DNA from 3 places in the Chryseobacterium sp. 7 genome. Region 3 is predicted to be linked to each of the others. Evidence: riboswitches for the same ligand, from Rfam matches in the RefSeq annotation. Region 3 holds a riboswitch; each other region holds the start of a gene.
What was found. Region 3 has a riboswitch for thiamine pyrophosphate ahead of pnuC (nicotinamide riboside transporter PnuC). Riboswitches for the same ligand answer to the same signal wherever they lie in the genome.
Positions count from the first base shown of each region.

Region 1 (7,889 bases), 2.3 Mb from region 3:
GAACCATATACCCTGCTTCATATACAATTTTTGATATATCATTTTCTGAAATATCCATTTTTATTTTTTTTCATTTGATGAGACGAGGTACAAATCATTTGTGAAAATTTGTGCCAAGCATTTGTGTTTTTCGTGTTTTATTTCTTGTCTTTCTTAGACTCCTGCGGTTCCTGGAATAATTTCTTAAGTTCTACAGATTCCAAAGGCTTCATTCTTCCGGAAAGAATTAATGAAAGTTCTTTTCTACGGAATGCAGCAGCAAATCTTTCTTTTTCTTCATCGGTCTCAGGAATCATTTCCGGGATAGGAATCGGACGGTTGAATTCATCCACAGCTACAAAGGTATAAATACCAGCATTGGTATGAATTTTCTTCTGATTAATAGGATCATCTAACCATACATCTACATACACTTCCATAGAAGTAGAGAATGCTCTGGAAACTTTAGATTCCAAAACCACTACTCCGCCTTCCGGAATAGGGTGATTGAAAGATACGTGGTTTACTGATGCGGTTACTACTCTTCTTTCACAGTGTCTTGCTGCAGAAATAGATGCACAACGATCCATTTTTGCTAAAAGTTCACCACCAAAAAGGTTTCTTAAAGAGTTTGTTTCGTTCGGAAGAACGATATTGGTCATAATAGTCAGAGATTCTGACGCTTTTTTTATTTTTGCCATCTAGTCTTAGTGTTGTTTGGGACAGCCGGTGCAGATTGGGTTGCTTTTCCGGCGGGTTTTACGAGTGAATCTTTTTTCAAAGAATCTGAAACTGAAGTTTCCGGAGTGTGTACCATCACTTTAATTGTATCTTTTACGATTCTGTGGGTAGAAGTCTGTACAGAAACTTTATTGAAAGACTTTTTGCCAAAAAGAAGCTCCTGCTGGGTAAACGCGAGATATAAAATTCCAAGAACCGGAATAATCAAAAGGAAAGTCCAAAGAATTGTTTTTTTGAATTTAAAATCCTTTTCACGGTTTACTGTGGCATTCACCTTTTCTCCGTTATTGATATCTGAAAATCTGATTTCTTCTAATCCATAAAAGTCCGGACGTCCGGATTCTATTCTTTTTCCCTTGAAATGGGTATGCCCATCTTCAATAAAGACTGTTCCAAGGTTTTGAATTTCAAGAATCTGTTCGGCCTGAAGTTTTTTCTTCCAAAAATCGGTCTGAATTTTAAGATCACTTCTTGAGGCATCTAAGGACATCTGTTTTTGCCCTGCAATAAAAGCCGTAAGGTCTTCAGACTGCACTTCGTAGTCTATTGTAAATTCAATCTGGCTGGCCGGAGGCAGGATACTTCCGTTTTCAGAATTGATAATGGCCTTAGAATTTTTCAGTGAAAACACGCCAAAGCCTGGAACTGTGGCAGTTCCAAATTGTTTTAAATATTCTAAAATGTATGCTGAAATATTCATTTGGCAGCAAATTTATAACTTTTTCGTGACTTTTTATAATATTTAACGGATATAAAAAAGACTGCCGGAGCAGCCTTTGATTATTCTGTACTAAAATAGGAATACGGTTATTTAAACGTCCTTTTTTAAGCTTATAAATTATTGTAAGAAGAGCAAAAATGTTAAAAACAAAAGGATAATTTGTTAATGTAAATATCAACAAATCTAGTCTTTCACTGTTTTTACCTTTTTTGCCATTTTGCCGGCTATTGAATCTTCCAGCTCACACCAAACATAAAGTTGGTTCCTGCCTGAGAAAAATAATAGGGCTGGCCGTCATACACGGATCCGTTGTTCACATATTTTTTGTTGAAAAGGTTATTCACCAATAGTTTTAAAGCAATTTCATTATTGGCAATTTTAAACTGATACTGCGCATTAAAATCTGTCAGGAAATAATCTTTAAGCTGCAGGTTGGCATCTTCGGTATTGTCCAGATATTGCTTTCCAACATATTGGTTCATTAATACAAACTGGAAATTCTTGGTAGGATTGAATTTCAAACTTAAATTAGCAATTACATTCGGAGAAAATGAAATCTGTGTATTTCCAAGACTTTTGGGAATATCTCCATTTTGGATATTGAAATCCTGGTTTCTGTTCTGACTTAATGTTACATTTCCCGAAACTTCCCATTGTTTGGATAATTTTGCCAAAGCACCTACCTCAACACCTCTTCTGTAACTCTTCCCGGAATTGGTTCTAATAAACGCTCCTACATTATTAAGCTCTCCATTTAAAACCAATTGATTCACATAATACATATAGTAAACATTAGCAGTAAAGGAAACAATCCCGAATTGTTTTTCAAAACCAGCTTCAAAATCATGAAGTTTTTCAGCTTTTACATCATTATTGGCCATCAGATCATCCCTGTTCGGCTCACGGTGGGCATGAGCATAAGAAAGAAATATCTTACCTCCGTCAATCCGGTAATTTACTCCGGCTTTAGGATTAAAAAACAGCCAGTTTTTACTTAAATCAGCACCTTCACCATCACCTGCCGTCAGAATTTTAGTATTGTAGTTAATTTTTCTAAGCTGCAAATCACCAAAAAACTCAAAGTTATCTACTCTAAGTAAAGCTTTTGCAAAACCGGATACTTCATTCTTTACTGAGCGGTTTCTGTAATATTCACTCTCATCAATCTGAGGAAAAAATACCCCTGTCACATTTCCGTAATGTCTTCCGTAATACTGATTGACTACTGCACCAAAATTCAGATCCAGATTTTCAAACTTTCCGTAGAGCGTGGAAACCATTCCATAGAAATCATTATTCAGCCATTTTTTCCTGATGAAATCTGAAGATTTTATAGTTTGTCCACCTTCAATGATATCCGGCAGATTATATCTTGAAAAGGGATCTCCCTGTTTGTAATTTTCGTAATATCCTCTTCCTTTCGTATAGTGAAATGTAGTTTCCAGATTCCAGCGGTCACTGAATTTCTGTTCCCAAAGCAACTGATAATGGTTCTGTCTGTAATTATCCGTTTCGTTATTATAAAAACTTACTATATTCTCCCAATTCGCATCATAGATAGCTCCTGAAATATTAAATTTAGGGTCGGTTTCCCAGGTTTTACGGTCAATTCCGTTCCATGCCTGATAGGTTTTTTCTTTTCCTCCGAAAGCCATTAAACGTATTTTTGTATTTCCTTCTTCAAATAAAGCAGTGAAATTATAAGAATGCAGATTGGAAGAAGCCCTGTCGATATATCCATCAGAATGAATGTGTGTATATCTCCCCATTACAGAAAGACGGTTTTTCCAGAACTTCCCGGAACCTATTTCTGCTGAATATTTGTAGGTATTAAATGATCCGTAGCTGTCATCCGTTTTAAAATAAAATTTCTCTTCCGGATCTTTAGAAAGTACATTAATGCTCGCTCCGAAAGCGGATACCCCATTATTGGAGGTTCCTACCCCTCTCTGAATGACAATCTGTGATGCAGAACTTGTCAAATCCGGAACGTTGACAAAGAATGTTCCCTGACTTTCAGAATCGTTATACGGAACACCATTCATCATTACATTGATGGCAGAACCTGAAACTCCACGGATTCTAAACCCAGTGTATCCCACTCCATTTCCTGCATCTGAAGTGGAAATAATGGAAGTTTGATTTTTTAAAAGAATAGGCAGATCCTGTCCTAAATTTTTCCCGTCTAAATCTTTCTGTACATTGATGATTTCCTTCGCTACCGGAAGTCTTTTGGTAAAGTTGACAGCTTCTATTTCCCTGATTTTCAGAGAATCTTTATTTTGAGCCTGAATAAAAGCTACAGCACCTATGCTTAGCCCTAAAAAAAATAATCCTTTCATTCTATAAATCTTTGACATTTAATGAATAAAAGGGGTGATTACGGGATAATTGATACATAGCAAATGACAATTGATGTCTCTCGATCATTGATCGCTACTCATCTATCAATTATTTAAATGGTTCCCTAAACAGCATTACCTGTTCCAGGTTCATTGGGTATAATCTCAGCCTGTTAAAGCACCCCTTTATTTCAGCCGCAAAATTACAAAAAATATATGAATTAGAATTTGGGTTGTGAGATGCAGGGTATTAGGTGAAGGGATTATAAAAAAATACTATGAAAACTAGGAGTTATCAAATGAATCATTCATCATTCATCATTCATCATTCATCATTCATAATTCATAATTCATAATTCTTTAGTAAGTTTTGTTATTCGCGTCGATATAGTAGTAGTTTGAGCCATCTTTTGTTACCTCAAACATTTTGCCCAGTTTCCAGCTGAAATTTCTTTTGATATTGGCGTATTCGAAAGGAACAATGATTTTATTATTGACATCAATGATCCCAAATTTGTCGTTATTGGAAGCCACAATCATTGGATTTGCCACATCATCTCCTTCCAAAATAAAAAGATACTGATATTGAGGATAGATCTGGAATTGTCTGTAATCTGCAGCATTCACAAATTTTGATTTTTCAATGATTCCGTAAAAACCATTCAGAATATAGGCCTGAAACAACTGCTGCTTGTATTCTTCAAACTTACACTTTCCAAAATCTGATTCTTTGAACTGATACACTCTCTTCCCGGTATGATCTATACGGTAAGAAATCATATTCTTTTCTACAGTGGCATAATCTTTTGTACCAAATTTTCTGATCTTTTCATTAGGAGAATTTAAAAGATTACAGTCTTCATAAAAAAATACAGCAATATGATATTCCGGCTGAATAATAAATTTTCCGTTCTGGTTCACGTACCCGAACTGATCTCCTTTTTTTTTAGGAATCAAAACCGGAAGATCTTTGTTGATTACCACCAGGTCAGGATTAGATTTATTCACTGAAGTCCCTTTCTGAATAGGGGTTTTCGCAACTTTCTTCACAGGAATTTTCTTCACAGATTTCGTCTGCGAAAAAGCAAAAAGCGAAGTAAAAATGCATAAAACAGTCAGTATATTTTTCATATTCATCATATGCCTGCAAAAGTACGACCAAAAATAGATATTATAAAATACATATTTATAAAGAATCTAAATAATTTCATTCCCATAAAATTGTAAAATTTCGTAATTTTGGGAACATTTTGAATTGTTTGATAATTTTAAAAAACTTTTAAGAAAGTGTAGATTATGCTGACTTTATTCGGTTAATGTTGCGTCAAAATGCGAAATCTCAAAATGTCATTAACTGTTTTATACAGACCGGTAAAGAAGCAGCAGGCCTACCTTTAATGTTGAAAGACCTTCTATTATGAATATTTATAAGGATTACATCAAAGAGATTGAAGAAAGAAAAACCCAGGGGCTTCATCCAAAGCCAATTGATGGTGCTGAATTACTAAGCGAGATTATTTCGCAAATAAAAGATTCAGGTAATGCTGACCGATCGGATTCTCTTAAATTTTTCATTTACAACACTCTACCAGGAACTACAAGTGCTGCGGGAGTGAAAGCAAAATTTTTAAAAGAAATTATTCTAGGTGAATCCATAGTAGAAGAAATTTCCCCGGCATTTGCATTTGAATTATTATCTCACATGAAAGGCGGACCTTCTATTGAAGTATTGCTAGATCTTGCTTTAGGTAATGATCCTGCTATTGCTCAGGAAGCAGCCAATGTTCTTAAAACACAGGTATTCCTTTACGAAGCAGATACTACCCGTCTTAAAGAAGCTTTCGAAAGCGGAAATGCAATTGCAAAAGAAATTCTGGAAAGCTATGCAAAAGCAGAGTTTTTCACTAAACTACCTGAAGTTGCTGAAGAAATCAAAGTTGTAACATTTATCGCTGGTGAAGGAGACATCTCTACAGATTTACTTTCTCCGGGAAACCAGGCTCACTCAAGATCAGACCGTGAACTTCATGGTAAATGTATGATCACTCCTGAAGCTCAGGAAGAAATCAAAGCTTTACAGGCAAAACATCCTGATGCAAGCGTTATGCTTATTGCTGAAAAAGGAACAATGGGTGTAGGTTCATCAAGAATGTCCGGAGTAAACAACGTTGCTCTTTGGACAGGAAAACAGGCTAGCCCATATGTACCATTTGTAAACATTGCTCCAATTGTAGGAGGAACAAACGGTATTTCACCAATCTTCCTTACCACAGTAGACGTTACCGGAGGTATTGGTATCGACCTTAAAAACTGGGTAAAGAAAGTAGACGAAAACGGAAACCCAATTCGTAACGAAAATGGAGACATCGTTCTTGAAGAAGCTTATTCAGTGGCAACAGGAACTGTTTTAACAATCAATACAAAAGAAAAGAAATTATATAACGGAGATAAAGAACTGATTGACCTTACCAAATCTTTCACTCCGCAAAAGATGGAATTCATCAAAGCAGGAGGTTCTTATGCTATCGTGTTTGGTAAAAAGTTACAGACATTTGCAGCTCAGCTTTTAGGAGTTGAGGCTCCTGTAGTTTTTGCTCCGTCAAAAGAAATTTCTTACGAAGGACAAGGACTTACAGCTGTAGAAAAAATATTCAACAGAAATGCTGTAGGAACTACACCAGGAAAAGTATTACATGCCGGTTCTGACGTTCGTGTACAGGTAAATATCGTTGGATCTCAGGATACGACAGGTCTTATGACTTCTCAGGAGCTTGAATCTATGGCGGCAACGGTAATTTCGCCAATTGTTGACGGCGCTTATCAATCAGGATGTCACACTGCTTCAGTTTGGGATAAAAAAGCACAGGCAAATATTCCGAAACTAATGAAGTTCATGAACGAATTCGGGTTGATTACAGCCCGTGACCCGAAAGGTGAATACCATGCGATGACTGACGTTATCCACAAAGTTCTTAACGATATCACTGTAGATGAGTGGGCAATCATCATTGGTGGTGACTCTCACACAAGAATGTCTAAAGGAGTAGCTTTCGGAGCTGACTCAGGAACTGTTGCTCTTGCATTAGCTACTGGTGAAGCATCTATGCCAATTCCTGAATCTGTGAAGGTAACGTTCAAAGGAAACATGAAAGAACACATGGATTTCCGTGATGTGGTTCATGCAACACAGGCTCAGATGCTGAAGCAGTTTGGAGGAGAAAACGTATTCCAGGGTAGAATCATTGAGGTTCACATTGGAACACTTCCCGCTGACCAGGCATTTACATTTACAGACTGGACTGCTGAGATGAAGGCAAAAGCTTCTATCAACATTTCTGAAGATAATACTTTGATCGAATCATTGGAAATTGCAAAAGGCAGAATCCAGATCATGATTGACAAGGGTATGGATAACCACAATAAAGTTCTTCAGGGACTTATTGACAAAGCAAACAAGAGAATTGAAGAAATCAGATCAGGAGAAAAGCCAGGTCTGACTCCGGACGCCAATGCTAAATATTACGCTGAAGTAGTTGTAGATCTTGATGTAATTGTAGAACCTATGATTGCTGACCCGGATGTAAACAACGACGATGTATCCAAAAGATATACTCACGATACCATCAGAGATCTTTCTTACTATGGAGGTGAGAAAAAAGTAGATCTTGGTTTCGTAGGATCTTGTATGGTTCACAAAGGTGACCTTAAGATTGTTTCTCAAATGCTTAGAAATATTGAAAAACAACAAGGAAAAGTAGAATTTAGTGCCCCTCTTGTTGTAGCAGCTCCTACTTATAACATCATTGACGAATTAAAGGCAGAAGGTGACTGGGAATTACTAGAAAAATATTCAGCTTTTGAATTTGATGATAATGCTCCAAAAGGAGAAGCCCGTGTTGAATATAAAAATGTAATGTACCTTGAGCGTCCCGGATGTAACCTTTGTATGGGTAACCAGGAAAAAGCAGCTAAAGGAGACACTGTTTTAGCGACTTCTACCCGTCTTTTCCAGGGAAGAGTAGTGGAAGATTCTGAACGTAAAAAAGGAGAATCTCTATTGGCTTCAACTCCGGTTGTTGTTCTTTCTGCAATTATTGGAAGAATTC
Region 1 covers NZ_RCCA01000001.1:4,342,242-4,350,130, forward strand. Annotated here, with positions in the region: gene CLU97_RS19920 (GxxExxY protein) at 1-58, opposite strand, end outside; gene CLU97_RS19925 (acyl-CoA thioesterase) at 138-680, opposite strand; gene CLU97_RS19930 (hypothetical protein) at 668-1,420, opposite strand; gene CLU97_RS19935 (TonB-dependent receptor) at 1,666-3,783, opposite strand; TPP riboswitch at 3,888-3,979, opposite strand; gene CLU97_RS19940 (WG repeat-containing protein) at 4,144-4,914, opposite strand; gene CLU97_RS19945 (bifunctional aconitate hydratase 2/2-methylisocitrate dehydratase) at 5,201-7,889, shown strand, end outside.
Region 1: it holds a riboswitch for thiamine pyrophosphate, as region 3 does, so the genes downstream of both, CLU97_RS19935 (TonB-dependent receptor) here and pnuC (nicotinamide riboside transporter PnuC) in region 3, are expected to answer to the same signal.

Region 2 (7,889 bases), 2.3 Mb from region 3:
AGTTCCTGTTCCTGAAAGGTGTTTCCCTGTGATATGTATTGTAATTTTTCCATGTTTGTTATGAATGCGTTCCCAGTAAAGAGAGATTGCTTTTTAAAAATTTTTCAATGTATAATTTCCCATTTATACAGGCAGTTTCGATGTTTTCACCTTTCGCAAGTTCTGCTGTAATGGCTGATGATAAAACACAGCCGGAGCCATGTTTAGGAAAATAGGCTGCACTACTTTCAGTTGGAGTTAAAAGAATTTCTTTTCCATTTTCAACTAAAATATCTGTTCCTAAATGATCTTCCCGATGTCCTCCTTTGATGAGTAATGAGCATTCGTGAGTATCCGGTAAAAGATTATTTTCCTTTAAAACACGGTATTCGTTATAATTGGGAGTTATTAAACTGAGTTTATTAACCGTATTCTTTAATTGAGAAAGTGTTTCAAGATCAAAAAAAGCAAACTCGGAAGTGCTTTTCAGAACGGGATCCCAGACGATTTTTACGTCAGAGCTTCCTTTTTGAACCGTTTCTACAATTTTATCCAGAAAATTAGCATCCTTTACAATTCCTATTTTCACTGCTGAAACGGGATAATTCCCCATCAAAACCTGAATCGCCTCAGTTACTTCATCTATAGGACGCCATTCTAAATTCAGACATTTCAAAGCAGTTTGCAATGTTAATGCTGTACATATTCCCAATCCCACCACTTTTGATTGCTCAAAGGTTTTACTATCTGATAATAAGCCTGCTCCACCACTGGGATCGAAGCCTGCAACACTTATGACATAAGGACGTTCCTGCATTTTCTGAATACTTTTAAAGGTTCTTTACTTTCCCAGATTGCACCCAATAAAGCTACTCCATCTACATTTGTTTCGAAAACTTCGTGGATATTATTGGGGTTAATTCCTCCAAGCGCAATTAATTTAACATCTGGATTGTTCCGCTGTTTTATTTCGTTCTTGATAGTAGAATCCAGTCCATATCCTTTTTTGGAGATACTTGGAAAGAACGGGCTTATGAAAGCATATTCCCATTCTTTATCCAAAGTATTGTATGTTGTGATATCGTGCACTGATGTTGAAATGGTATTTTCTTCCCCCCAATATTTATAAGTTTCTTCCTTTCTATCAATCTCTCTGAAATGAAACCTTGAAATAGTAAATTCCTTTCCAAGATCGTAATGTGTATGCAATACCAACTGCGGATAGAAAGTCTTATCAATCTGAGTGATGAATTCAATCATTTCATTCTGGCTGAGCCATGGTTTGCGGATGTGAAGCAGATCAAGACCTTCCTGAAACATCTGATTAATAAGAATTGTTTCGTTCTGAACAATCAATTCAGGAGTGATGACGAGGATCATATATAAATTTCTTTCCCTTTTTCGATGAACTCTTGTGATTTATCCAGCATTCCCTGTTCAGCAGACTCACGGATTTCCTGAGTAATTTTCATCGAGCAGAATTTCGGTCCGCACATAGAACAGAAATGGGCAATTTTCGCTCCTTCTGCCGGAAGTGTTTCATCATGATAAGCTCTTGCTGTCTCTGGATCTAGTGAAAGATTGAACTGATCTTCCCATCTAAACTCAAATCTTGCCTTGCTTAATGCATTGTCTCTATATTGCGCTCCCGGATGACCTTTTGCCAGATCTGCCGCGTGGGCTGCCAATTTATAGGTAATTACCCCCACTTTTACATCATCTTTATTTGGAAGTCCTAAATGTTCTTTCGGAGTTACATAACAAAGCATCGCACATCCAAACCACCCGATCATGGCAGCCCCGATTCCGGAAGTAATGTGATCATAACCTGGGGCAATATCTGTTGTTAACGGTCCTAAAGTATAGAAAGGAGCTTCATGACATTCTTCCAGTTGCTTTTCCATATTTTCTTTGATCATGTGCATCGGAACATGTCCGGGACCTTCAATCATTACCTGTACATTGTGCTTCCAGGCAATTTTTGTCAGTTCACCTAAAGTTTCCAGTTCTGCAAACTGAGCGGCATCGTTGGCATCTGCAATAGATCCCGGACGAAGACCATCTCCAAGAGAGAAAGCAACATCGTACTTCTTCATGATCTCACAAATCTCCTCAAAATGGGTATACAGGAAACTTTCTTTATGATGGAATAAACACCATTTTGCCATAATAGATCCTCCTCTGGAAACAATTCCGGTTACTCTTTTCGCTGTTAAATGGATATATCTCAACAGAACTCCGGCGTGGATCGTGAAGTAAGAAACTCCCTGTTCCGCCTGTTCAATCAGGGTATCTCTGAAGATTTCCCATGTCAGATCTTCAGGAACTCCTTTTACTTTCTCTAATGCCTGATAAATAGGTACAGTACCAATTGGAACCGGACTATTTCTGATAATCCATTCTCTTGTTTCGTGAATATTTTTCCCGGTTGAAAGATCCATAATGGTATCAGCTCCCCATCGGCAGGCCCATACTGCTTTTTCCACTTCTTCTTCAATACTGGATGAAACGGCACTGTTTCCAATATTGGCATTGATTTTCACCAGGAAATTTCTTCCAATAATCATTGGTTCACTTTCAGGGTGATTGATATTATTAGGAATGATCGCTCTTCCCGCTGCAATTTCGTCTCTTACAAATTCCGGAGTGATCTTACTTTTTGGAGTATTTGCCCCAAAACTATGGCCGGGATGTTGAAAAGCCATTTCTTTGGATACGGAGTCAAGCTGTTCTATTCTTTGGTTTTCCCTGATCGCCACATATTCCATTTCAGGAGTGATGATTCCCTGTTTTGCATAGTAAAGCTGTGTAACTTCTTTTCCTTCCTGTGCTACTTTAGGCTTATGATCATAGGAAAATCTTAATTCATCAAGACGAGGATCTGCTAAACGGGCCTTTCCGTATTCAGAGGTAATTCCGTCCAGGATATTTACATCATTTCTGTCCAGAATCCATTGTTCTCTGATCCTCGGAAGTCCTTTCTGAATGTCAATAACTGCATTTTCATCGGTATAAGGACCTGAAGTGTCGTAAATGGTAACCGGAGCATTATGTTCAAAGCCGCCATTGGTTAATTTGGTGGGGCTAAGCTGTATTTCACGCATTGCTACATTGATAGGGTGTAATGTTCCTTCAACATAGATTTTCTTTGAGTTCGGAAATGGCGAACATGTAATGGAGTGAGCCATAAGTATTGGTATTAAATATGAGATTAACCGCCCTGAGTGGCAGTAATGATTAAAACTGAATCGTTGTTGTTAAGGATGGTTTCCGCCCAGATTGACAGGGGAATAATGCGATTGTTAAGAGCTACAGCAATACCTTTTTTCTTTCCGGGTAACTCAATAGCCAATAATGCTTCCAGATTTTCGGGAAGTACATCAAATGTTTTTCGGGTGTGGTTGATAATAAGTTCCATTCCTAATAATTTAAATGCACTTTAGGAATGGCTATTATTGTACAATAGAATGTACAGCAAAAGTCATCTACTTTTCCCTACGCTGGTATGATCCAGATCAGGTTCAAAGGGTAAAGTCTCAGTCTGTTGGTAACAGACACCCCTAAAGTTTGAGACGAAGTTAGACATTTTTTTAGAATAGGCAAAATTTGAAATAATATTAAAGAAAAAATCCACCTCAAATTTGAGATGGACTTTTATATTTTTCTTTACGTGTTTTAATGCCTTTATTATTCTTCACAAGCTCTCCAGATCGCATCATTCTGCGGAACAGGAGCTATGATCTCGATATTTTCTTTGGTAACAGGATGAATAAATTCCAGTTTTCTGGCATGAAGATTAATTCCTCCATCAGGATTGGAGCGTGGAGCCCCATATTTCAGGTCACCTTTGACAGGGACTCCTGTTTTGGACAATTGTGCTCTGATCTGATGGTGCCTTCCGGTTTCAAGATCAATTTCAAGAAGAAGATAATTATCCAGAGTCTTAATGACATTATAAGTCAAAATCGCTTCTTTTGCTCCTTCTGTAGCTTTGGGAAAAACAATCGCTTTATTATTCTTTTCGTTTTTCTTTAAATAATGAACCAATCTTTGAGACTGTGGAATCATTTCTTTTCCTACAACTGCCCAATACGTTTTTTTTACTTCATGGTTTTTCACCATCTGAGTAAGACGGGAAAGTGCTTTGGATGTTTTTGCATAGATCACCAGCCCGGATGTAGGCCGGTCTATACGATGAACCAAGCCGAGAAAAACATTTCCCGGCTTAGCATCTCTTATTTTTATAAAATTCTTGATGGATTCTAATAGTGATTCATCACCAGTCTTATCGCCCTGAACAAGCTGACCGACTTTTTTATTGACCACCAGAAGATGATTGTCTTCATATATAATCTGCTCCTTCATACTTCTTCAGCCTATCTTCTTCTATTGGATAATGACAGAATAATCCCCGCCAAAAGACCTGCTGTTTTAATATTTGAAAGTTTTGAATCTTCCGGAATGAATGCTCCGAATACACAGATTGCAGCAGCAGCATACATTGCATAGACAAAGTTCTTATTCGTAAGCAGAGGAGCCTGAATAAAGAAACTTGCACCTATCAGCACATAAAAAACTTTTCTTGAAAGTAGATGATTAATTTCCGGAGAGAACAGATTAAACCATCCTACAGCAAGACAAATCAATGCTGCAATAGATAATATTCCCTGGATAGATTGTTGATTCTGCATAGATTAATAGCTTTCATTTTCGTTAGGAAACTCAACACTTTTCACATCTTTTACATATTGAGCAACAGCTCCTGTAATTTCTGTGTAAAGATCAAGATATCTTCTTAAGAATTTCGGGCTGAAACCTTTGTTCATTCCTACCATATCATGATACACCAAAACCTGTCCGTCACAATCTGAACCTGCACCGATTCCGATGGTAGGGATAGAAATGCTTTCAGTTACTTTTTTGGCTAATTCTGCCGGAATTTTTTCCAAAACAATTGAAAAGCATCCTAATTCTTCTAAAAGCTGTGCATCAGCGATCAGTTTTTCCGCTTCTGCTTCTTCTTTAGCTCTTACTTTGTATGTTCCGAATTTATAGATAGACTGTGGTGTTAATCCCAAATGCCCCATTACCGGAATTCCGGCATTGATGATTTTCTTGATAGATTTGGAAATTTCTTTTCCGCCTTCAATTTTTACAGCATGCGCTCCACCTTCCTTCATCATTCTTACCGCAGATTCCAATGCTTTTTCAGGATTACTCTGATAAGTTCCGAAAGGTAAATCTGCTACCACCAAAGCTCTGTCGGTTCCTCTTACCACACTTTGAGCATGATAGATCATTTGATCCAGCGTAATAGGTAATGTAGTTTCAAAACCAGCCATTACATTTGCCGCAGAGTCTCCAATCAAAATAGCATCCACTCCGCCTGCATCTACCATTTTTGCTGTGGTAAAATCATAGGCTGTAAGCATTGTTATTTTTTCCTTGTCGAATTTCATTTTTCGCAAGGTTTCAGTCGTAACTTTTTTAATTTCAGAGTGAACAGACATAATTTATCTATTTTTAAAAGTTAAAAAGTCGGCCTTGAGCCGACTTACGTTTTTGTATGATTTATAAAACTACGTGACCGAGTTTCATGAGTTTGTCGTGATTTAAGATCTTGATATTTCTTCCGTCCACTTCAATCAGACTATCCTGTTTGAATTCCGAGATCAGACGGATGGCACTTTCTGTAGCGGTACCAATAATATTGGCAATTTCTTCTCTCGTTAATGAGATTTTGATAAAGCCTTCAGGATCTACTCCAAGTTTCTGCTCCAAAAGCAGCAGAATTTCTGCCAGCCTTTCTCTTACTGTTTTCTGAGCAAGGAAAGTAATGGTATTGGAAGATTCTCCTAATTCGTATGAGATTTTCTGAAGCATTACGAAAGACAGTTGTGGATCTACCTCCAAAAGATACATGAAGATATCTGCAGGTAAGAACACACATTCAATATCTGTCATTGCTTCTGCTTTGGCCTGGAAATTTTCCCCACAAAGCAAAGAACGATAGCCGATGATATCCCCTTCTTTGATAAATCTTAAAATCTGATCTTTCCCGAACGCTCCTGATTTCGAAAGTTTGGCAGCCCCCTTTTCCAGAACAAAAACTCCTTTTGGAGTTTCGCCATCCTCGAAAATGGTATCGTGCTTCTGAAAACTCAGTTTCTTTTTGCCATTAATGTACTTCTCAAAATCTGCGCTAGAAAGTCTTTCTTTAAATGATTTATCATTAAAAACTCTGGCGAACCTCTCTTCAATTGCTATCTGTTGTTCCTGCGGCATTTTATATGATATTTATCACAAAAATAGAACTTTTTAACGCGATAAACAAAAAAATTTGTTATAATTTTGTAGTTCAATATTTTATGGGGTGAGCGAGAACTGTTTTCATTGTGGTCAAGGGATAGAAAAAGAGAGAATTTTATTTGATGAAAAGACTTTCTGCTGTAACGGATGTAAGTCTGTTTACGAGATTCTAAATTTAAATCATTTAGGCAACTTCTATGAGCTTAATAAAGGAGCGGGAATTCGTCCAAATGATGAAAATTCTTCACAATTTGATTACTTGGACACGCCGGAAATTTTTGAAAAAGTTACAGATTTCTCTGAGGGAAATACCAGTCTTGTAACGTTTAAAATCCCTGTAATTCACTGTTCTTCCTGTATCTGGCTACTAGAAAGCCTTCACACATTAAATAAGCATATTAAATATTCGCAGGTTAATTTCACAAGAAAGACCTTACAGATTTCATTCAACCATAACGATTTGAAATTAAGCGAACTCGCTAAATTTTTAACTAATCTTGGATACAAACCGGTTATCAGTCTTGAAACTGCCGATAAAAATGAAGATCATCTTGACAAATCTTTATTGGTAAAATTTGCCATTGCTGCCTTTGCTTTTGGTAACGGAATGTTCCTTGCCTTCCCTGAATATATTGGGGGAGAAGATTATTGGATGGAACATTACAGGGGGCTATTCAGAACTTTGATATTCCTTCTGGCAACACCTGTTGTATTTTATTCAGCTTCAGACTATTATAAATCCGCATGGTACGGTTTAAAAAATAAGATTGTCAATATTGACGTTCCCATTGTATTAGGAATTTTCGTACTCTACGGAAGAAGTATCTATGAAGTGGTAACAGATTATGGTCCAGGATACTTCGATACCCTTTGCGGGCTTTTATTCTTCATGCTTCTTGGGAAAATTTTTCAAAAAAGAACATACAATGCTCTTTCATACGACAGAGATTACAAGTCTTTCTATCCCATTGCCGTAACGAAAGTAGATTTCGAAGGGAAACAGGATAACATCCTTCTTTCAGAGGTAAAAGTAGGAGACAGAATTCTGGTTAGAAACCAGGAAATCATTCCAGTAGATGCTATTCTGATTAATGGAGAAGGTAATATCGACAATAGTTTCATTACAGGAGAAAGTGAAAGTATCAGCAAACAGCCTGGTGATAAGATTTTTGCCGGGGGAAAACAGATTGGATCTTCTTTAGAACTTGAAGTGATTAAAAACGTAGATCAAAGTTATTTAACTCAGCTTTGGAATAAAGAAGCATTTAAAAAACACGAAACCGGTCTTGACACTCTTACAAATAATGTCAGTAAATATTTCACATTCATCATTTTAGGTATTGCTTTAGTCGCAGGAACTTATTGGTATTTCATTGATTTAAATAAAATGTTCCAGGTTATTTCAGCAATCCTGATCATTGCTTGTCCTTGTGCGCTTGCATTATCTGCACCGTTCACTTTCGGGCACATTATGAGGATTTTAGGCCGAAATAAATTCTATGTAAAAGACACTTTAACGATTGAAAAAATTGCTAAGCTGGACACGATTGTTTTTGATAAAACAGGAACCATCACCCACAGAAAAAAATCAAATATCAAAT
Region 2 covers NZ_RCCA01000001.1:4,361,840-4,369,728, forward strand. Annotated here, with positions in the region: gene CLU97_RS19980 (thiamine phosphate synthase) at 1-53, opposite strand, end outside; gene CLU97_RS19985 (hydroxymethylpyrimidine/phosphomethylpyrimidine kinase) at 59-796, opposite strand; gene CLU97_RS19990 (thiamine phosphate synthase) at 772-1,359, opposite strand; gene thiC (phosphomethylpyrimidine synthase ThiC) at 1,356-3,167, opposite strand; gene thiS (sulfur carrier protein ThiS) at 3,191-3,397, opposite strand; TPP riboswitch at 3,455-3,551, opposite strand; gene CLU97_RS20005 (RluA family pseudouridine synthase) at 3,667-4,344, opposite strand; gene CLU97_RS20010 (hypothetical protein) at 4,356-4,670, opposite strand; gene panB (3-methyl-2-oxobutanoate hydroxymethyltransferase) at 4,674-5,489, opposite strand; gene CLU97_RS20020 (Crp/Fnr family transcriptional regulator) at 5,551-6,264, opposite strand; gene CLU97_RS20025 (heavy metal translocating P-type ATPase) at 6,353-7,889, shown strand, end outside.
Region 2: it holds a riboswitch for thiamine pyrophosphate, as region 3 does, so the genes downstream of both, thiS (sulfur carrier protein ThiS) here and pnuC (nicotinamide riboside transporter PnuC) in region 3, are expected to answer to the same signal.

Region 3 (7,889 bases):
TGTCATAATATTCCCAGTTAGCATCGATACTGAATGCTTTTGTGATGTTATAATCAGCCCCTATGCTTGCTGTGGTTTGTGCAGCATCTCCAACTTTTAAGTCTTTGATATTGATCACTCCTGTAGCTCCGGAAATTTCCTGGTTGGTCTGAACATCAAGGATATTGAAGTTGGCGTTTCCTTTGTACTTCCAGTTACCTAATGATAGCATCCCTCTAAGTTTAAGGTTGGCAAAAGGTCTCGCTTTAGCTTCCAATTCAATTCCCTGGTGTACCTGTCCTACGTTCAGTGCATTATAGAAATAAGCATTTCCAAGACTTAGCTGAGAGAATTTTGCAACATCTGCCGCAGTTGCATTGAATGTTCTTGAAATAAATCTGTCATCCCACTGCGTTCTGTAAGCATTAATGTTCACATCTACATAACGGGATTTGAAACCATATCCTAATTCTACAGAGAAAATTCTTTCATTCTTTGCATCGTTATAAATATTCTGGTTGGAAGGGAATAAAGCGTTAAATAAAGGCTGTCTTGAAATAACTCCTGTATTGAAAAATACATTATGATGGTCATCTATATTATAGTTGGCACCACCTTTTACGATATACCCCGTTTTGTGATACCATTTTGTCTCCTGGTTTCCTGGTGTATACAGCATATAATCTACTCTCTTGTAGTATTGCTCGGAAACGGATCCCTGAACGGATGCACTTAGTTTGTCTGAACTGTATTCAACCATTCCGTATACGCCTGCCCATTTTACCAGTCCTTCATTATAAATAGATACTTTCTGAGCATCTTTAAGCTTAGTAAGTGGCTCTGGTTTTACAGTTTGATTAATATAATATCCTTTTGGAGCGTTGGCCGTATTGGGAACATATAAAGCATCAGATCCTAACATATCCGTAACAATATCATACAACGCACCTTTGTACGTTTTAAGATCAATCCCTCCGTTAAAAGTCCAGTTATTTTTTTTATAATTAAGGTCTGCAATTACTCCATACCAGTCATGAGCATTGATGCTCTGTTTTCTCACAATACCATTGGTACCGTTAAGAGTTGCTACATATTGTCCGTTATAATCAGTGGGAGAGCCTGCAGGAGCAGTAAAAGTTGATTTCTGGAAAGTATTTCCATTATAATCCGTTACCATGCCGCCTCGGTTATAGCGATAAATCATATCCCAGTTGATGGTACCGTCTCCGCCAGCACCATAATTCATAAAGTTCATGGTCTGCCCGGCTGCATTTTTGATAGAGCCATTAAGCCCGGTGCCACCGCCGCCACGTCCCCAGGAACCGTAAAGAACAGTAGATAATTTCAGATTATCATTCATATTCCAGTCCCAGTTTAAGGAAGCGATAGGTTTGTGGTAAAAGTTGGGAGCTAAATTGAATTGAGAACCATTCAGCATTCCTGTTTGAGGATTATATCTTCTTCCATAAGTTTCAAACTGCTGTAATGTGGCTACATTCGCTCCGGTAGCAGAAGATCTTCTTGTATCGTGTACCTGTGGTGCTCCGGTTGCAATAAAATTGAACGCATGTTTTTCATTAGGCTTAAATCCTGTAGAGAAAAACCAGGAATAACCTTCTCCCTGGGTTCCGTTGATGTATCCGTCACCTTGCCAGCGGGAAAGTAATACCGTAGTTCCCCATTTGTTTTTTAATCCTGAGGAATACATCGCAGATATTCTGGAATAGTTGTCATTACCAACCTCTCCTTTGATCATTGCTTTCTGCTCAGAATCAGTGGCTTTGGTTACAATGTTTATGGTACCTCCTACAGACGGAACCACAAATTTAGAAGCTCCCAATCCTCTCTGGATTTGAATGTTGCTCGCAATATCAGCCAATCCCGTCCAGTTAGACCAGTACACCGTACCTCCCTGCATGTCATTTACAGGCTGTCCGTTGATGATCACTGCAATGTTGGCTCCGTCAAAACCTCTCATGTTGATTCTGCTGTCTCCGAATCCTCCACCTACTTTAGTCACGTAAACGGATGGGGTAGACTTCATAATTTCAGGGAATTCTCTGTTTCCCAGTTTCTCCTGAATTTCTGCTGCTTTAATGTTGGAAACAGCAACAGGTGTTTTTCTCTCTTTGGCTGTTTGGGAAAGGTTTCTACCTACCAACATAACCTCATCAATAGATTTTGATTTGTCTAAAGAATCCTTCGTACTCTGCCCATAATATATGGCGGCCGTAGGTAATACAAGCGCTATAATAAGTCGCTTTTTAAAAGTAATGCTCATGAAATAAACTAGCGTGTTTGATTTTAAGGCTGCAAAGATGAATATTTATTTTTGAATTAAGTATTAAATCTTCAATGAGTGATTTCATATAGGGTGTAAATCATGCGCTGGTACTCATTTCTTTGACTGTATTAAATTACTTCATACCTTTAATTTACAATTTGTTAAAGATAAAATATGAAGTAAAAAGAGATCTTTTTAACCATAAAAATAATTATGCTGTTCTTATGAAAAATAGAACTGAAATCCTTTAACAAAAGGCTTTGCTGAATGATTTTCATTTGTTTGATTGTTTTTGTATCATTTTTAGTAATTTTGTGGATATTATTTGTATCAAATCTGTTTCTTTAAATAATACTTTCTGTTACCCAAAAAATTAAAAATATGACCCAGCTCAGTTTGTTCGATTCAGAAGAATTATATGAATTTCCAAAAGACCTTCTGGAATACAAAGAACATTTCCTGAGCCTGGAAGAAGCAGATCATCTTAAGAGCCGTTTGCTTGAAACTGCTCCCTGGAAACAGCGTACCCAAAAAATGTATGATAAAATGGTGTTGACGCCGCGTTTAACGGCTTGGTATGGAGATCCGAAAACGGATTATCCGTTGGGAAATGGTGAGGTGGAGAATAATCTATGGACTCCTGAGCTGTTTTCTTTAAAACAGAAAATAGAAGAAACATTCGGGTATCGTTTCAATTCCGTATTGCTTAATCTTTACAGGGATCATAATGATTCTGTTGCCTGGCACCGGGATAAAGAAAGCAGATATGGAAACCGTCCGGTAATTGCATCCATCAGTTTAGGACAGACCAGAAGTTTTGATTTCCGCAAAAAAGATCATCACCAGAGCAAATACAGCCTGCCTCTTCCTCATGGTTCATTATTGATTATGAAAGGAGATCTGCAGGAAAACTGGGAACACCGGATTGCTAAATCTGTAACGTCTATGAAGGAACGTATTAATCTTACATTCCGGTTGGTTCAGGGAGGGTAAATATGCATTCTTAGCAGATAGGTTTTGAGACGTTCTATTTCAAAATAAAAAGCCGATGTATTTTCTTTTTCCATAAAAAAGCTGCACCTTTGCCCCAACAATGGGGTGCTACAGATAACAGTGGCTGAGATGATACCCAGGAATGTACTTCCACACCTGATCCGGATAATGCCGGCGTAGGGATTGCTTACTGATCATCTCATCATTTGATTTCTAATAATTAATATGATGCAGGACATTTTAAAACAAATTACCTTACCGGAATGGTTCGGAGTCTTATTTTCAGTCATTCAGGTTTTGCTGGCTCGTAAAAACAATGTCAACAATTATCTTTTCGGAATTGCAGGGATTCTGCTAACGTTGTACGTGATGCTTACCTCAAAGCTTTACGCTGAGTTTACCTTAAATCTTTATTATCTGATCATGAGTATCTATGGATGGATGTATTGGAAATTCGGGAAGCAAAAATCCGAAATGGAAATTTCTTTTACTACCACCACAGAAAAATGGATTTCCGGAGGAATTGTTCTGGGAACTTTTATCTTATTCTGGTCATTTCTTACACATTTTACAGATTCGGATGTTCCGGTCTGGGATTCTCTGGTAAGTGCTTTTGCATGGGCAGGAATGTGGCTGATGGCGAGAAGGAAAATTGAAAACTGGGTGATACTGAATGTCAGTAATATTATTTCTATTCCTTTAATGATTCATAAAGAATTATATCTCTATGCTGTTTTAACGTCATTTTTATTTTTAGTGGCTATTTCCGGATATATAGAATGGCAGAAAATTATTAAATCCAAAGCCAATGCTCAGTACTAAAGACATCAGACAACAACTTCACGGAACTGCTGTCATTTCTGATGAGGTAATACAACATATTCATGAAGAAAGATTGCTTACAATTTGGGTTCCCAAAAAATACGGAGGATTAGGCTATCGTTTTGAAGACGGATTGAAAGCATTATTTGGCTGGGCTGAAACCGATGGCAGTTTTGGCTGGATGCTGACGCTTTGCGCCGGAGCCAATTATTTTTCCAGAAACATCAAGCCGGAGATTGCTCAATCACTCTTCTCCCAGTCTAAAACCTGTTTTGGAGGAAGCGGAATGATTGGCGGAACGGCAGAAAAGCAAGATAATAATACCTATCTGATTAATGGTTCATGGAATTTTGCAACAGGAGCGCCACATTTGACGCATTTTACACTGAATGCCGGAATTACAGAAAACGGACAACCGATAATTGATCACAACGGGAATGAAATTATTCACTCATTCATCGTTCCGAAAGAGCATGCTGAAATTATCCCCAATTGGAAATCTATGGGAATGAAAGCCAGCGGCACCTATTCATTTACGATTAAAGATGTTATTGTAAATGAAGATTACAGCTTTGTTTACGATACGTTTTACACGAATGATATTCTGGACAGTATTCCGTTCCGGGTTTTTGCGGATCTGACGCTTTTGGTCAATTACCTTGGAATGGCTTCTCATTTTATTGAAGAAGCGGAAATTATTCGTCCCGAGATCAACTTCAAAAATTTTGCGGCGTCTGTTGAAAAACATTTGGAAAAGGTTTTAATTATTGCCAGGGAAGTGGAAAATATCTTGAGTGAAAATAAAGAGATTTCGGAGGATCAGCAGAATGAAATTCACCAATATGGAGTAGGGCTGGTGGAAAAATTATCCCATCAAATCTTAACGGTCTATACACACCTTGGAATACGGGCAACGGATAAAAATTCTGCTGTATATCAGGTTTTCTGTGACTATTTTACAGCAGCTATGCATTCCAATTTCAGACCTTCTGCTGATGATTTGAACTTTTCTTTCTGAATGAAATATGACTATATAAAAATTAGAAATACCAATTTGAATAGGTAAAAGCTTTATAATTAAATAAAACTACCACGAAGCAATTCATTGTATTATTGTTTAATTTCACATTTTGGAAGTTTTTTTTTCAACTTTTCTAAATATATTGTATCAATATAATTTCCTCTCAGATCTAATTGTTTTAGAGAAGTCAGATTAGAAAAGCTGTCGGGAAGATATTTCAATTTATTGTTTTTTAATTCGAGTCTGTATAATTGGTTTAATTTGCCAATCGTTTCAGGCAGCGAGCTGAGGTGATTATCATTCAGGAGGAGTACTTCAAGGCTTTTTAAATTTCCCAGTTCTTTCGGAAGTGATTCCAATTCACAATGATTGGCCGCAAAACTTTCTAAGCTGATACATTCAGTAAGTTCGTGAGGAATATGTTTTATAGGATTGTTATTAATGGTAAGTATTTCAAGCTTCTTTAAAAGGCCTATGGATGTTGGTATTTCGGAGATCCTATTGTGATTAAAATAAACCTCTAATAATTTTCCAAAATTTCTGAAAATATCCGCAGACAGATGCTCAATCTTGTTATAACCAATTTCCAGGCAGGTAATGTTGGTATACTCAATAATATCTTCAGGCAGGCTAACTGCATTGCCACGCCAGTTTTCATCATTGCCTAATTCAAACGAAAGTATTTTTTTATAATCTGTACTCATGGCTGTCTGATCAAATTTATTAACCCCGTTATCTATCTTTTTAGCCATTCTTCACGGAGAACAGCGTAGATAACATCATCTACCCAGTTGTTTTTCCAGAACAGACTTTTTACGAAATGTCCTTCTTTACGTAGACCAATTCTTTCCATAAGCTGAATGGAAGCTGTGTTATCAGGATCTACGGAAGCTGTAATTCTGTGTTTGTGTAAATCATTAAAAAGGTAATCAATAATCCTTTTTATAGCCTCAGAAGCATAACCTTTTCCCTGAAAAGAGGTATTTAATGTAATTCCGAACTCTGCCTGTACGTTTTCGTCTCCAATAAAATGAACTCCAATATCTCCAATGACTTCTTTTGATTCTTTATCAGTAATTAACAGCTGATACCAGCTTTCAGGTTGATTGAACTCTTTATTGTTTCTTTGAATAAAACTTTCTACATCTTCCAGTGTTTCAGGAATCCAGCCTTGAAATTTATTGGCTTCTGCATCTGAACGGTAATTGAAAATATCCTGTTTGTCATCAAGAGTAATATCCCGAAGAAGAAGTCTTTCTGTATAGAGTTGCATGATTGTCTTATTATTTCACGCAAAAATAAGATTAATTGGGAAGTTTTTCAATGAGGAATGGGGGCTTTTATTAATTTCAAGAAATAAAAAACTCCTATAATCATCAAGAATTATAGGAGTTATAATGTTTTAATGTATTTTGAATATATTTTCAGCTACATCTGTGGAGAATACGGGATTCGAACCCGTGACCTTTTGACTGCCAGTCAAACGCGCTAGCCAACTGCGCCAATCCCCCGTCTTTATTCTAAAAGCGCTACAAAAGTAAGTATTTAAATGGTATTTGCAAATGTTTTGTAGATTATTTCTCAAAATTGACTGTCATTTTTTTCAACCTTGGTTTCTAATTCAATCTTTTGGAGATAAATTGATAAGCTAACCTAGATTCTCTGGAGTATTATATATTGAATTATTCCCATTTATATAAAAAGATTTTAATTGTGCAATAATTATAGTTACGGATTTCCGTAAAGTATCGTATTAAGAATATTTCATTTTTGTAAAAAAGAATGAAAAAAATCTTATACCTAGTATTACTAATGTCATGTTCGAATAAAGACAATCATGAATAATATAGGTAAGTAAAGCATTTAGTAGACTTATATTAAACATAAGAATCTTTCTATAAGTTTTAATTTTTTTCTCAAAATAAAACCAGATAATCATTTAACTCGTATATACTGTTAAAGACCTTTTATCATAAAAACTAATGCAACTATACAGAATGAAAACAGTGAATTTTATGGTTCCTTTTCTACTGGCCGGCTTTTCAATGATTAAAGCCCAAATCGGAATCGGAACTTCTTCTCCTAATGCCAATGCCATGCTGGATGTAATCAGTACAAATAAAGGTGTTTTATTTCCAAGAGTTGCTCTTATTTCTACCAACAGCGCATCTCCACTTTCTGCCCATGTTGCCGGAATGACGGTTTACAATACAGCGACTAATACTTCTGTGGCTTCTAATCCTGTATATCCGGGTCCTTATTATAATGACGGCACTCAGTGGTTAAGAAAATCTACATGGAATGACGTCAGAACAATTACGGGGGGAAGTATCAATGACCCTATTTCGCTCATCACTGCAGATGCTGTAGCAGAAACGGCATTGAGTACAGTTTTGAGTACTATTTCTTTTACTTTAGACAGACCTTCAACGGTAGAATTCAGTGCGAATGTCTCTACCCGATATACTGCTTCCGGAAGCAATACGACTCCATTATCAGATGGATCCGTAAAATTATGTACGATTAATTTTCAGTTTACCACAGCTCCGGCAGGAGTATCTACAACAGCTTTTTTTGGGGATCATTCAACCTCTTATACCAATTTACTTTCGAATGCGGGAACAACAATTGGAGATGTTTATCTGAATCCATATGCAGTAGTTACCTTACCTGTAGGCAGCTATGTTTTAAATTTACGAGGCTCTGTTTTAAGCGGGACAGCTTTCAGAATAGGATATGGGGGTGGTACCCGTGATTTGATTATGATCAAAGCAACTCCATTACAGTAAT
Region 3 covers NZ_RCCA01000001.1:2,062,486-2,070,374, forward strand. Annotated here, with positions in the region: gene CLU97_RS09440 (TonB-dependent receptor) at 1-2,260, opposite strand, end outside; gene CLU97_RS09445 (alpha-ketoglutarate-dependent dioxygenase AlkB family protein) at 2,645-3,256, shown strand; TPP riboswitch at 3,348-3,456, shown strand; gene pnuC (nicotinamide riboside transporter PnuC) at 3,482-4,078, shown strand; gene CLU97_RS09455 (hypothetical protein) at 4,065-5,096, shown strand; gene CLU97_RS09460 (leucine-rich repeat domain-containing protein) at 5,189-5,851, opposite strand; gene CLU97_RS09465 (GNAT family N-acetyltransferase) at 5,836-6,372, opposite strand; tRNA gene CLU97_RS09470 (tRNA-Ala) at 6,537-6,610, opposite strand; gene CLU97_RS09475 (hypothetical protein) at 7,082-7,888, shown strand.